3 regions of the Nonomuraea sp. IBHARD001 genome follow, and region 1 is predicted to be linked to each of the others. Evidence: riboswitches for the same ligand, from Rfam matches in the RefSeq annotation. Region 1 holds a riboswitch; each other region holds the start of a gene.
What was found. Region 1 has a riboswitch for cyclic di-AMP ahead of ACTWNK_RS27420 (CHAP domain-containing protein). Riboswitches for the same ligand answer to the same signal wherever they lie in the genome.
Positions count from the first base shown of each region.

Region 1 (4,409 bases):
CGCGCCCGAGCGCCGCCGACCTGGACGCCGCCCTGCTCGACGCCCAGGCCCATCTGTTCTCGCTGGGCATCACCGGCTGGCAGGACGCCATCGTCGGCTCCTACGCCGGCTCCGACGACCAGCTGCCCACCTATCTGTCGGCGGCGGCCTCAGGGCGGCTCAGGGCCCGCGTGGTCGGCGCCCTGTGGTGGGACCGCACCCGCGGCGCCGAGCAGATCGAGGACCTGCTGGCCAGGCGGGCGTCGGCCGAAGGGCTCGACCGCTTCAGCGCCGGTTCGGTGAAGATCATGCAGGACGGCATCGCGGAGAACTTCACCGCGGCCGTCATCGAGCCCTACTGCCGCTGCGGCGGCACCGGCCTGTCCTACATCCAGCCGTCGCTGCTCAACGGCTACGTCGCCGAGCTCGACCGGCACGGCTTCCAGGTGCACTTCCACGCGATCGGCGAACGCGCCGTGCGCGAGGCGCTCGACTCCCTGGAAGGCACCTCGCCGGACAACAGGCACCACATCGCGCATCTGCAGATCGTCGAGCCGAGCGACGTGCCGCGTTTCGCCGCGCTCGGCGTCACGGCCAACCTGCAGCCGCTGTGGGCCACCCACCACGCCCAGATGGACGAGCTGACCATCCCGTTCCTCGGCGAGGAGCGCTCGGCCTGGCAGTACCCTTTCGCCGATCTGCTCGCCCGCGGCACCAGGTTCTGCGCGGGCAGCGACTGGCCGGTGTCCAACGCCGATCCGATCCAGGGCATGCACGTCGCGGTCAACCGCACCGAGCCCGGCTCGTCGGTCCACGTGTCCTACCCCACCGCGCTGCAGCCGTTCCTGCCCGGCCAGGCGCTGTCACTGGCCACGGCGCTCAACGCGTACACGGCGGGGTCGGCGTGGATCAACCGTTCGCCCGCCGGGGTCATCGAGGCCGGGCGGCCCGCCGACCTGGTCGTCCTCGACCGCGACCTGTTCGCCCTGCCCGCCGCCGAGATATGGACGGCCAAGGCGAGGGCGACCTTCGTGGACGGCGACCTCGTCCACGGCGGATGAGCTCACCCGTACGGCGGGGCCCGGCATCGATCGGTTGACACCGGGCCCCGCCGATTGGGTGACGCGCAGCGGACCCGCGCCCCGGATGGTGGAAGGAACACCCATCACGACCAGGGAGTTCCTCCATGAGAGTCCGCACCGTCCCGGCGCTCGCCCTCGCGGCGCTGACCGCCTCGCTCGCCTTCGCCGCACCCGGCCACACCGACACCCTCGTGTACGGCGAGGACGTCTCGCGCTGGGCCGCCGACCACGACTGGGCGGCGAGCAAGGCGGAGTTCGGCATCGCCAAGGCCACCGAAGGCACCGGGCGCACCGACCCGTCCTTCACCTCGCACTGGAAGGCCATGGCGGCCAAGGGCATCGTCAGGGGTGCCTACCACTACGGCCATCCGGGCAACGACCCCGTCGCCGAGGCCGACCACTTCCTGACGGTCGTCGGCTCGCGCGGCCTGGCCGAAGGCGACCTGCTCGCCCTCGACCTGGAGACCACCGACGGCCGTTCGCGCGAGCAGGTCACCACCTGGGCCAAGCGCTGGCTGGCCCGTGTCGAGGCCAGGACCGGTGTCAAGCCGCTCTTCTACAGCAGCTGGTCCTTCGCCGACACCCACGGCGACGGCCTGTCCGGCTACCCGCTCTGGGTGGCGCACTACTCACGCGCCAAGGGCACGGTCACCCCGCCCGCCGACTGGAAGCAGTGGGTCATCCACCAGTACTCCGACGACCCGCCCACCGACGCCAACGTCTCGCGCCTCACGGTCGAGCAGCTGCGTGAGCTGGGATATCAGGGCTAGGGCTTACCCGGACTTTATTTACCCTTTCCCGATTGCCACCGACTCGTTACCAACACTAGAGTCCCCCGTTATCGGCCGATGACCGGCCGAACCGCCGAGTCCCCGTCATGGGGAGCCGGGGACCCACATCGTTCCCGGGGTGAATCCGCTGCAGGTCAGCGGTAGGGCACTCCTACGCCCGAACCCGTCAGCTAACCCGGTAGGCGGCATAGGAGAAGGAGCACACGTGCGCTTCCACCTCGTCATGCCTCGAACCTGGCCAAGACACGTCATCCCCGACGGACCCCACGGTCCGTCCGCGCCTGCCACCGCGTAGCCGCCGCACGCCGGGCCCCTTTCCCCGGGCCCCGTGTCCCCCATGTGCGCGCCGATGGGCGCCACACCTGTGACGACCGCACCCTTCCCCGCGGATCGTCTCCGACGTGTCCCCAACCCCCATTCCAGGTATGAACACTGAAGACATCCAGAAAATGATCAAGGTCCTCGACACCCAGGTGGGATATGTCGAGAAGGCCGGCGGCTACACCAAGTTCGGCGACTGGTACGCCAAGAACGTCGACGACAGCTACGACTTCTCCGACGCCGCCTGGTGCGACATGTTCCTCGCATGGGGCGCCAAGCAGACCGGCCTGGAGGAGGCGTACGGCCAGTTCGCCTACACCCCCGCCCATGCGGCCTGGTTCAAGAAGCAGGACGCCTGGGGCAAGGAGCCCGAACCCGGCGCACTGGTCTTCTACGACTGGTCGGGCGGCAAGTCCCTCAGCGGCATCGACCACGTCGGCATCGTCACCAAGGTCGAGGGCAAACGCATCAAGACCATCGAGGGCAATGTCGACGCCCGCTTCGCCAAACGAAAGGAGCGCGACCAGAGCAAGGTCGTCGGCTACGGCTACCCCGACCGCACCGAGGGCGGCAAGGCCCTCCGCGAGGCGGCGCCCCCCACCGGCGACACCTCCGGGTCCTCTCCCGCGCCCACTACCGAGGCCTCCGCGCCTGCTACGACCGCTTCCCCTGCGCCTGCTGCCGAGGCCTCAGGGGCTTCCCCCGCCCCCACTAGCGAGGCCTCCCCCGGGCATGCTCCGACCGCTTCCCCTGCGGGGCGCGACTCGGCGTCGGCCGTGCTTGCGCCCGGAGGTGGGAGTACTCCGCCCTCGGGGGGCGAGGGCATCGCCCTGACCGCGATGGCCCAGAACCTCAGTCCCGTGACCGATCTGGGCTCGGCGGGCGCCATCGCCCCCGTGCTGCTGACCGTCGCCCTGCTGGCGCTCGGCCGCCGGGGCGTCACCAGGGCGGTCAGGTCCCTGCGTCCGGCTCCCCGTGGTCGCCATCACCGGGTGGCCCTGGCCTGACCGACGTGTCCGTCACCCCCGTGCGCGTGTCGTACGGGGGTGTGCGGGCTGTCCGAGGGTGTGCGGGTCGCACGAGGGGGTGCGGGTCGCACGGAGGTGTGCGGGTGGCTCCCGGTCGCCTCGCCCTGCCCGGGAGGCTCGGGCCTCACACTGCGGCGCCGCGTATCGGTGGATGGCCGCGCTCCCGGGTACCGCCCCCCTGCGGGCGGTTGCCCGCGTCGGGCGGTGGTGCTGGGGGTGGCTTGCCGTAACAGGTGGGCGTGGGTTGGGGTGGGCGTGCGAAGGCCCCCGCAGGATGTCCTGCGGGGGCCTTCGCATATGCGCTCAGAAAGACAGCGCTCCCACGGTCACCAGGGCGACTTGTTGTTGCGCAGGCGCTCCAGGGCTTCCTCCAGGATGGCCTTGCCGTCCTTGTCGCTGCGACGCTCCTTCACATAGGCGAGGTGCGTCTTGTACGGCTCGTTGCGGGGAGGGGCCGGGGGGGCCGCCTCGTCCTGGCCTGCGGGGAGACCGCAGCGGGGGCAGTCCCACAGCTCGGGGACGGCCGCGTCGCTGGCGAAGCTGGGCCTGGTCTCGTGCATGTTCGCGCACCAGAACGAGACCCGCACTCGCGGGGCCGCCTCGCCGCGCTCTGCCTCACCCATCGGCCCGGCGCCGACTCGGCTGCCACGGATCGCGTTGCCACTACCCACGGATGAACTCCTCGCTCGATCGCCCCGCGGGGACACGGGGGAGAATCACTGTCACGCTGTGTACGTCGTTACCGGGGGTCAGGGCTTGAGCAGGAGACCCAGGGCGATGATGCACACGAACCATACGACACCAGTGATGATGGTCAGGCGGTCGAGGTTACGCTCGACGACCGAGGAACCGCCGAAGTTCGACGAGAAGCCGCCGCCGAACATGTCGGACAGCCCGCCGCCCTTGCCCTTGTGGAGCAGCACAAGCAGGATCATGAGACAGCTCGCCAGAATGAGGGCGGCGGAGATTCCGATAATCACGGGTGACCTGATTCCTCTGATACGAAGTACAGTCGCGACGATTCAAACTTGCTTCTAGAGGGTACGACGTGATGTCAAGTCGTACCCCCCGAACGCCTCAGTCAGCTGGACAATTCGCCAAAACGGCAGATCTTAACGTACTCCGCCGCGTCGAGTGCGGCACCCCCGACCAGGGCGCCGTCGACGTCGGGCTGAGCCATGATCCCGGCGATGTTATCCGACTTGACC
Region 1 is NZ_JBWBBW010000002.1:5,565,202-5,569,610, forward strand. It holds gene ACTWNK_RS27410 (amidohydrolase) at 1-1,040, shown strand, start outside; gene ACTWNK_RS27415 (glycoside hydrolase family 25 protein) at 1,166-1,831, shown strand; cyclic di-AMP (ydaO/yuaA leader) riboswitch at 1,914-2,051, shown strand; gene ACTWNK_RS27420 (CHAP domain-containing protein) at 2,278-3,180, shown strand; gene ACTWNK_RS27425 (RNA polymerase-binding protein RbpA) at 3,528-3,872, opposite strand; gene secG (preprotein translocase subunit SecG) at 3,951-4,181, opposite strand; gene tpiA (triose-phosphate isomerase) at 4,283-4,409, opposite strand, start outside.

Region 2 (4,409 bases), 2.2 Mb from region 1:
CACGACGTCACCGGCGCCGCTGCCCGCCTGCAGCTTCTGCAGCAGCTGGGGGAGGTAGACGTCCTCGTAGCGGTCGGTGAGGTTCTTGTAGTCGATCTGCAGGTCGGGGTGCTCGGCGTTCCACTTCTTGACCGCCGTGTCGTAGCCGAAGTTCTCGCCGCCGCCGAACGTGTGCACCTTGATGGTGACCTTCTCCGCAGGGGCCGCGGGGGCGCCGTCGGCCGCCTCGGGCGCCTCCGCCTGGCCGCCGCCGCACGCCGCCGTCATCGCGACCGCGACCGCCAGCACCGCGGCCGCCGCCATGCGGCGCTTGTCGTTCTTCATTCCGGACCCCTCTCAGGTGGACATCCGAATGGTGGGGGGTGATGTTATGGGAGCGCTCCCACGAAGGGTGGACGAGGGGAGGGGTGGTCGTCAATATCCCGAAACGCAACCGTTACGTAGTCGGCGTTTCGTGGGGGTGTAAGGGGGTGTTGGGGGAGGTAAGGGATTTATGGGCTTATAGCGGGTTTTGGGAGCGCTCCCATATCAGGAGTGCTCAGGGGGCACAGAAGGGGGCTACTCGGCGCGCGAGGGCGGAGAGCTCCTCGATGGGGGAGCTCCTGGATGGGAGAGCTTCGGGTGGAGGGAAGGGCTCTTGTATGGGAGAGCTCCTGTGTGGAAGGGCTCCCGGTGGATGGGAGGGCTCCTGGATGAGGGAACGGCGACCAGAAGGGGGCGGGGCAGGCGGGGCGATGTAGGGGAGCGGCGGCCAGGGGGCGGGGCGGGGGGAGTGGAGGTGATGTGGGGAACGGCGACGCCCGGTCCCATCGGGGTGGAGTGGGACCGGGCGTCACCAGCCGGGACACCGCGACCGGGGGCGTGGCCGGGGTGTCGGCTATCGGAGTGGGCTTCTAGGGGATCACCCTCGGGGGGCTCCGGGATGAGGCTTGGGAAGGGGGCTTCGTGGGGTCGGATCAGCCGCTGTAGGTCGGGTAGCCGTAGCCGACGACCTGGGACTTGGGCCGGACGCGCTCCTCCACCTTGCCGTTGCCGGTGTTGCCCTCGACGGTGGTGATGGTGCCGTTGCCGTTGTCCTTCTGGACGATGCCGACGTGCTGGATCGAGCCCAGGTTCTTCTTGCCGGCCCAGTTGTAGAACACGATCGCGCCCGGCTTGGCCTTGGCGCCCCAGCGCTTGTTGTTCTTGAACCAGTTGGCGTAGGTCACGGTGTAGGCGTCCCAGCCGACCTGGGTACGGGCGCCGCTGTGCTCGCCGACCCAGGAGACGAACATCGCACACCAGGCGGCGTTCGCGTAGGCCTTGGGGGAGCCGCCGTCACGTGCGACGGTCTCCTGGGCGCGCTTGGACTCCATGTACCACTTGTGGAACTTGGTGCCGCCGCCCTTGGAGTTCTCGGAGATGCCGATCTGCTCCTTGGCGAGTGCGAGCACCTGCTTGGCGGTCGGCATCGTGGCGGTCTTCTCGGTCTTGACCTGACCGGAGATCGGCCCTGCCTTGGCGAGGGCGCCCGCTGCGGGCTTGGTCTCGGGGGAGACGGTGCCGGCCTGAGCCTGTGCGACCCCGCCGCCGAAAGTGGCGGCGAACACTGCGGCGCCGAGTGCGGCGCGGGCGTAGGTCATGGTCGAGGCACGGCGAATACGGTATACGGCCATGGTGCGGGGGACTCCTTGCTAGCTTCCTGCCGCTTACCGGGTTAGCTGACGGGTTCGGACGTGAAGCTGCCCTACGGCACGTGCTGTGCCGATTCACCCCAAGGGATATTGGGTCCCCGGTTCCATACATCTGGATTCAGCGGTCACAGGGGTAAACCTGTGATGTTGGCAATGTCTGGCATACGTCTCTTAGGGGGATGCATGCCGCGAGTGACTTGAAGGTAAGCGATGTGGCAAGAGAGTGACAAATCGGTAACGCCCAGAAGTCCACTTCCAGTCCCCGCATGCCCGTAGCCGTAGGCAATACAGGTTTTACCTGCGGTTTTCCGACCCGCACCCCAGCCTGTGAGCCCTGATGCACGTGTGACACATGTGATTGCCATCCGGGCGAACCCGAGGCCCCACCTTGAGCCGAAGGGGCCAAGGGTCAAGCCAAGGCATGCCCGAAGTGCACCTGGCGGCCCGGGATCGGACGTGCGCGGGCGGAGTGAGGCGAGGCAGGGCGAGGCGACGAGGCGGGGTGAGGCGAGGCAGTGTGAGGCAGGGGGAGGCGACGAGGCGGGGCGAGGCAGGGCGAGGTAAAGCGATGGCGGAGCGGGTGAAGGAGGCGGGCTGCGGGGGAGCGTGGGCAAGGCAGGGCAAACTGGGGCGCTTCCAGCACGCGCAAGTAAGAGCGCAACCCAAACCCGGCCCAGATCCGGCACGCGAGGCCAAGGCCCGATCACATGTCCTGCCTGGCCCAATCCAAGTGCGAGCAAGCCTGATCAAGCGGTCGCGGGCCAAATCAGGAGCAGGCGAGCCTGATCAATGGCGGCAAACCCGATCAATGGCGGCAAACCCCCGACCGAGGAAGGCAAGCCCATCGAGGGCGGCAAGCCTGATCGAGGGCGGCGAACCCGATCGAGCGAGGGCAGCGTCTCTGATCTCGCGCTGGACGCCAGTTCGTCCCTGCCTGGCCGGCCCACCCAAAGGGGTGAGCCCCGCAGTGCCGCGCGCACGCACGTCCGGCACGCCCAGCGCACACAGCCCTGCCCAAGCTCAGCCTCGCCCTCCTTCGTCCGAGCCCTGTCGGGTGCTCGTCGCCACCCCAGAACCTCAGCAGCGCCACTCCGGAACCCCCAAACATCCCGGGCCCCAAACAGCCCCGGCCCCAAGCCCCCCAAGCCCTACCCCACCCCCCTCCCCTCACCCCCGCCCTGCGCGCCGTACCAAAAGCCCACCCCTCAAGGCACCAGCACCACCTTCCCCTTCGTCCCCCGCGTCTCCAGGGCCGTGTGCGCCGCTGCCGCGTCCTTGAGCGCGTACACCTCGACCGCCGGTGTGAGGCGCCCCGACGCCAGAGCCTCCAGGGACGCCTCCTCCAGCCCCCGCAAGCCGCCGGGGCGGCGAAGCACCCGGGGGCCGATGCCCACCGATGCGGTGATGCCCAGGCGGTACAGGTCGTCGGTGGTGATCCAGGTGGCGTTGCCGTCGCCGCTGGAGCCGCCCAGCAGGACGATGCGGCCGCCGATGCCGAGGAGGTCCATCGTCTTGCGGCCGGTTTCGCCGCCGACGCCGTCGAGGACGAGGGTGAGGTCGCGGTCGCCGAGTGCGGTGCGTACGCGGTCGGGCCACCTGGACTTGAGGTAGTCGACGGCGTAGTCGGCGCCGAGTTCGATGACCCGTTCGGTCTTGGCGGGGCCTCCGGCCAGGCCGATGACCAGGGCTCCGGCGTTGCGCGCGGCCTGGACGAGCAGGCTGCCCATGCCTCCGGCCGCCGCGGTGATCAGTACGGCGTCCTGGGCGGAGATGTTCGCGGTCTCCAGGACGCCGATCGTGGTACGCCCGGTGCCGATCATCGCGACGGCGGCCTCGAAGCCCACATGGGCGGGCACCTCGTGCAGTGCGCCGGCATCCCGTACGGCGAGCTCGGCATAACCGCCGGGCACGAAGCCGAGGTGGGTCACCACGCGCCGGCCGAGCCAGTGCGGCGGCGTGCCTTCGCCGAGCGCCTCCACCACCCCGGCGACCTCGCGACCGGGGATGGTGGGCAGGTCGGGCAGGGCGAACGGGCCTCCGGCCTTGCCCTGGCGCAGGGTCGTGTCGACCAGGTGCACCCCGGCGGCCTTGACCCGGATGAGCACCTGACCGGGACCGGGCACGGGATCGGCCACCTGCTCGTGCACGAGGTTGGCGGCCGGCCCGAAGGCGTGCAGGCGTACGGCGTACATGAGGACCTCCAGGAGGGGGCGGAGACGATGCCCTCATGCTGCAACCTCAAGAGCGGTTCAGGTCAATCCCGCACGTCACCGCGCCCCCAGCCGACCACGCAGCTCCTCCAGCAGGCGCATCATCGCCAGGCTCTCGTCGAGCGGCATGACCGCGCTCTCCGTACGCCCCTCGGCCAAGGCGACCGCCACCTCGCGCACCTCCCCCGCGTACCCGTTGTCCGCGGGATCCAGCAGGTGCTCCTCCTGCACGCCGGGGCCGCTCAGCGTGATGCGGCGCGGCGCCCAGAAGGGGGCGTCGATGTCGGCGCGCAGCGTCGTCCCGGCCACCGATGCCGTGTTGCACAGGGGGCTGAGCAGCGAGGTGTCGGCCAGGGCGCGGGCGCCGTCGGCGTAGGTGAGCAGCACCCCGGCCTCCGCGTCCACGCCGGAGGGCGCGAGCGACCCGGTGACATGCGCGCCGACCGGCTCGCCGAGCAGCAACTGCGCCAGGCCGAGCGGGTAGATCCCCAGGTCGAGCAGGACACCACCCCCTGTCGAAGGACTC
Region 2 is NZ_JBWBBW010000002.1:3,410,276-3,414,684, forward strand. It holds gene ACTWNK_RS17735 (ABC transporter substrate-binding protein) at 1-324, opposite strand, end outside; gene ACTWNK_RS17740 (CHAP domain-containing protein) at 957-1,655, opposite strand; cyclic di-AMP (ydaO/yuaA leader) riboswitch at 1,671-1,807, opposite strand; gene ACTWNK_RS17745 (zinc-binding dehydrogenase) at 2,879-3,865, opposite strand; gene ACTWNK_RS17750 (Gfo/Idh/MocA family protein) at 3,941-4,409, opposite strand, start outside.
Region 2: it holds a riboswitch for cyclic di-AMP, as region 1 does, so the genes downstream of both, ACTWNK_RS17740 (CHAP domain-containing protein) here and ACTWNK_RS27420 (CHAP domain-containing protein) in region 1, are expected to answer to the same signal.

Region 3 (4,409 bases), 2.9 Mb from region 1:
CCGAGCGGCGTGGCCACCAGCAGTCCGGCGAACAGCACGGTCAGCCCGAGCGACAGATAGGCGGGCGCGCTCACGGCCGCGTCGAAGGCCTGGGACCTGGCGATCTGCGCGGCGGTGAAGTCACGGGCCGGGTCCGGCGCGACATACGGCGCGTCGGCGGGCAACGCACGCCAGGGCGTCGTGAACGCCACCACCCCCACGATCACCGCCCCGAGCCCCCCCAGCGCGACCCCGGCCGCCCGCCGCCCACCACCGAGCCGCCGCGCCCCGTCCGCGCCCTGCTCCTCGCTCACTCGGATCCCCCCAAAGGCCTCACGCCGCCAGTGCCTCGCGCATGTGGTCCAGCCACAGCGCGGTCAGCCCCTCCGGGTCGAGCCCGGCCGCCGACAACGCCCGATCGAGCCCATGCCGCTGGACATCACGGTAGAGCCTCACCAGCCCGCGTACGCCGAACCGCTCCGCGTAGGCGCGGCACGCCAGCCACGCCTCCTGGTAGGCCTGGGCCCGCCGTACGGCTCCGGCGCCGAAGTCGGCGTCGCGCGGGAGCGCGTCCGGCCATCGGCCCGCGGCGGTCTCGGCAGCCAGTTCGGCGGCGGCGAGCGCGACGGCCAGGCCCGAGCCCCGGTAGGCGACGTAGTCGGCGAACCCCTCGCGCAGCCACACCGGCACCCCGGCCGTGCCCGCCGCCACGTGGGTGAGCTCGTGGGCCAGGACGACGTCGCGCCCCACGCCGTTCAGCCGCCCGAACCCGCCGGGCACCACGACCACACGGCCGCGGTCGGCCACGGCCGCGAGTCCGGCGAGCGCGCCGGGCGTGCTGCCGATCACCTCGGCGGCCTCGTCGTCGCCGCCCGGCACGACCACGAGGGCCTCACCCGACCGCTCCCCCAGAACGCCCGCCACGGCCTTCCTGGCCACCGCAGCCCGGCGTGCGATGTCGGCGAGCAGGGCGGGATCGGCTCCATGGCCCACGACCAGCGCGCGCTCGCCCCTGACCACGTGCGCGCCGTCCGGCCACAGGGTGCGCAGCTCCTCCACCATGACCGCGCCGCCCGTTGCGGCCCGGCCGGGCCCGGCGGCCAGCAGCAGGCCCGCCGCCAGTGCGGCGAGCGCGGCTCGGCGGCGAACGGGCGGCGGCTGCATGGCATCCGACCCTAACCCGGACATGCGAAAGCCCCGTCCCAGGGGGATGGACGGGGCTTTCGCGAGGAATCACCCAGAGGCGGGTGGATTCTCAGAGGGATGATCGGCTAGATGCCGGGACGGACCGCGCCCGCGAACGACGACTTGCGGTAGCCGTTCAGCTTCTCGATCCGGACGGTCTTGCCGGTGCTCGGGGCGTGCACCATCTTGCCGTTGCCGATGTACATGCCGACGTGCCCGCGGCCTCGGAAGAACATCAGGTCGCCGGGCTGGAGGTTGGCCCAGGAGACCTTCTTCTTGATCTGCGAGTACTGGCTGTGCGTGACGCGCGGGATGGTGACCCCCGCCTTGCGCCAGGCGAACTGGACCAGGCCCGAGCAGTCGAAGGATCCGGGTCCGGTGGCGCCCCACCGGTACGGGTCCCCGATCTGCTTCTTGGCCACGGTGACCGCCCGAGCGGCCTTGGCCCTCTGCTTGGCGGCCTTGCTCGTGGTGCTCGCCGTGGTGACCTTGGCCGTGGTGCTCGCCTTGGTCATCGTGGCGCTGACCGCCGTTGTCGTCGTCGCCGCCTGCGCCGCGGTGCCCTGCAGGGCGATCGACCCGGCCGAGACGCTCAGGGTGAGCGCCATGGTGCCGAGGCCTGCGCGGGTGAGCTTGGACAGACGAGGATGGAGCTGGGAGGTGGACAGGGTTTGTCTCCTTGGGGCTTCCACGAATGCCTACCGGGTTAGCTGACGGATTCGGGCGTGGAAGTCGCCCTACGGCGCGTAATGCGCTGATTCACCCCTGATCCCATGGGGATGGGATCGATTGGTTCCCCGGCTCCGTGCGCCTGGCTGCACGGATTCGGCGGGCCACCGCCCCCACCTGTTGGGGTGGGGCATGGATGCCACGAGCGGCGATGACCTGCGGAGTTTCGCTGCGACGTCATGGCTTTGAGCGCCGCGGTGCCAGAAGGTACCTCGCCTCCCAGGACCCGGCAAAGCCAAAGTCAAGTGTAAAGATCCAATAAAGGCGTGTGTTAAGAACGGAACCCCTGATTAATGAGGGGTTCCCGGAAGGTAATGTGACACTGGTCACATTCCGCAGCTCAGGCGCTTAGTCATGTCGCATACATCACATTTATCGGCCGAAATTCTTTACCTTTGTCAGCCGTGATCTAGACCGTTCCAGTGCGAAATACGGCATTCCGGTTGATCTACTGGCCGGTCGCCTGTAGGACTCCGGGCACAGGGCCGAGACCGGGCGGGCCCCCTGGGGCGGCGAAGGCCTGCGGTGCGACGGTGGCGTGGTGCGGTGCTGACCCTGGCCGGGGCCGCGGGCCTGGTCGCGGGCGGTGTGGCGACCGATCAGGCGCTCGGCGCGGGCGGCCTGAGCTGGCACTGGACCTACCTGGCCTTCGGCTTCCTCACCCTGGCCGCCGCCTTCGCCACCCACGCCAGGAGCCGGTATCGGCCGACGGCGTGCGCCGGGGCCGCGGCTGGACCTACAGACGCCAGGTACGCGCGTCGGTGACCGACATGGAGACCGTCGGCGTCGTCACCCGGGCCGAGTAGGCCGAAGGGCCGTCCGTCGCCTCTGGCCTACCTTGGTCGGGTTGAACCTGATCCTCGATCGACGGATGGCGCCTGCCCCATGGCCAGCCTCCCCCCGCCGCCCGAGACGACCTCGACAGGTGCGTCACGGAGCCCGCCAACCTCGCCCGGTTCTTCAAGCGCCTGGAAGACCAGGCGGCGTCGGATCTTGCCAACCTCCCGCTCATCGAGGAGCTTCAGGCCGAGCCTCGCGACTGCAGGTTGCGCGCCTAACCCCGAGCCGCCGACGAAGGGCGGCGAGATCACCCGCATCCTCGGCGTCACCAAGCCGAACATGCACGAGCTCATGCGCAAGGGACGACCCGCTCACCACACGCCGGGCCCAAGCCCGGCGTAGTGCTACTGCGAGCGGCGTCAAGCACGCCCGGCAGCAGCCCAGGTAGAACGCAGGCCTGCCGCAGGGTGTGCAAACCTCATCCGTTGGGAGAGGAATCTCTACCAGATTGTTTGGGGTGGAACGGGACACAGCCTGTCACGGGTTACGTTCCTGACACGCGATAGCAGGAGTCATCGGCGGGGGCACCTGCCGCCGCACGGTCAGGCGACCAGCGCGATCCCCAGCGTTTCCCTGGTCGTGCGGCTCGCACCCCCTAGCCTCAGGGCATCTTGCGCTCGCAGTACACCAGGAGACGTTCGGGGCGTCCTCCTGCGCCAGCCTCGTCGTCCGCCTTTCCCCGGAGTCCCCATGACCTACCCGTACGGCCACGACCCGCAGCAGCCCCAGCAGCCGTACGGCTACCAGCAGCCCTACGGCTATCAGCCACCGCCTCCCAAGCGGGGCAAGGGAGCCCTTTTCTGGCTACTCATCGTTGGCCTACCCCTCGTCCTCCTTGGAAGCTGCACAGCGGTCATCGTCGCGGTCGCCGCGACGCCGACGCCCAGCAGAACCATGCAGACCGAGGCGGACGCCGAACCTGCGCCACAGGAAGCCGCCGAACAGGAGGACGCCCCCACCGAGGAACAGGAGACCGCACCGAACGAGGAGCCACAACCAGCCTCGAAGGTCGCCGGCCTCGGCGCCAAGGTGCGCGACGGCAAGTTCGAGTTCACCGTAACCAAGGTGGCCGAGGCACAGTCCCTGGGCGATGGCTTCATGGCCCAGAAGGCGGATGGCAAGTTCGTCCTTGTCACGCTCACCGTGGCCAACATCGGGGACAGGGCGCAGCACTTCTTCGCGGACTCACAGAAGCTGTTTGACGGTCAGGGCAGGGAGTACTCGGCGAGCACGGCCGCAGCCCTGGCTATCCGCAGTGAGACTCTCATGAAGGAGCTGAACCCCGGCTTGCGAGCGCAAGCCGTGGTCGTCTTCGATGTCCCCAGGGACATGAAGCCGGTCTCCATCGAACTGCACGACTCGATGTTCTCCGGTGGCGTGCGCGTCGACCTCCTCGGGGCGCGATAGTCCTGGCCCAGCGCTTGCGGCGTGTGTACCGTCACGGCCCCGGCTCTGAGATGCTCGGCGCGAAATAGTCGCCGAGCATCTCTGTCGTCCATCGCGCCTCGTGGATCTCGCCCCGAGGGCCGAACGCGACGAACCACGGCTTGATTTCGAGAACAGGTGTGCCATCGACGGCGTCCAGCTCTTCGACGTGCAGGTCCAGGCCGTCCACCTCGATGAGGCGGCACCGGGAGACGCCGAGCCAGTTGAGGCGGCGCATGTTCCGGTGACCA
Region 3 is NZ_JBWBBW010000002.1:2,636,525-2,640,933, reverse strand. It holds gene ACTWNK_RS14265 (M48 family metallopeptidase) at 1-293, opposite strand, end outside; gene ACTWNK_RS14260 (hypothetical protein) at 313-1,143, opposite strand; gene ACTWNK_RS14255 (C40 family peptidase) at 1,251-1,772, opposite strand; cyclic di-AMP (ydaO/yuaA leader) riboswitch at 1,845-2,005, opposite strand; gene ACTWNK_RS14250 (hypothetical protein) at 2,419-2,658, shown strand; gene ACTWNK_RS14245 (DUF4352 domain-containing protein) at 3,424-4,140, shown strand; gene ACTWNK_RS14240 (SAM-dependent methyltransferase) at 4,172-4,409, opposite strand, start outside.
Region 3: it holds a riboswitch for cyclic di-AMP, as region 1 does, so the genes downstream of both, ACTWNK_RS14255 (C40 family peptidase) here and ACTWNK_RS27420 (CHAP domain-containing protein) in region 1, are expected to answer to the same signal.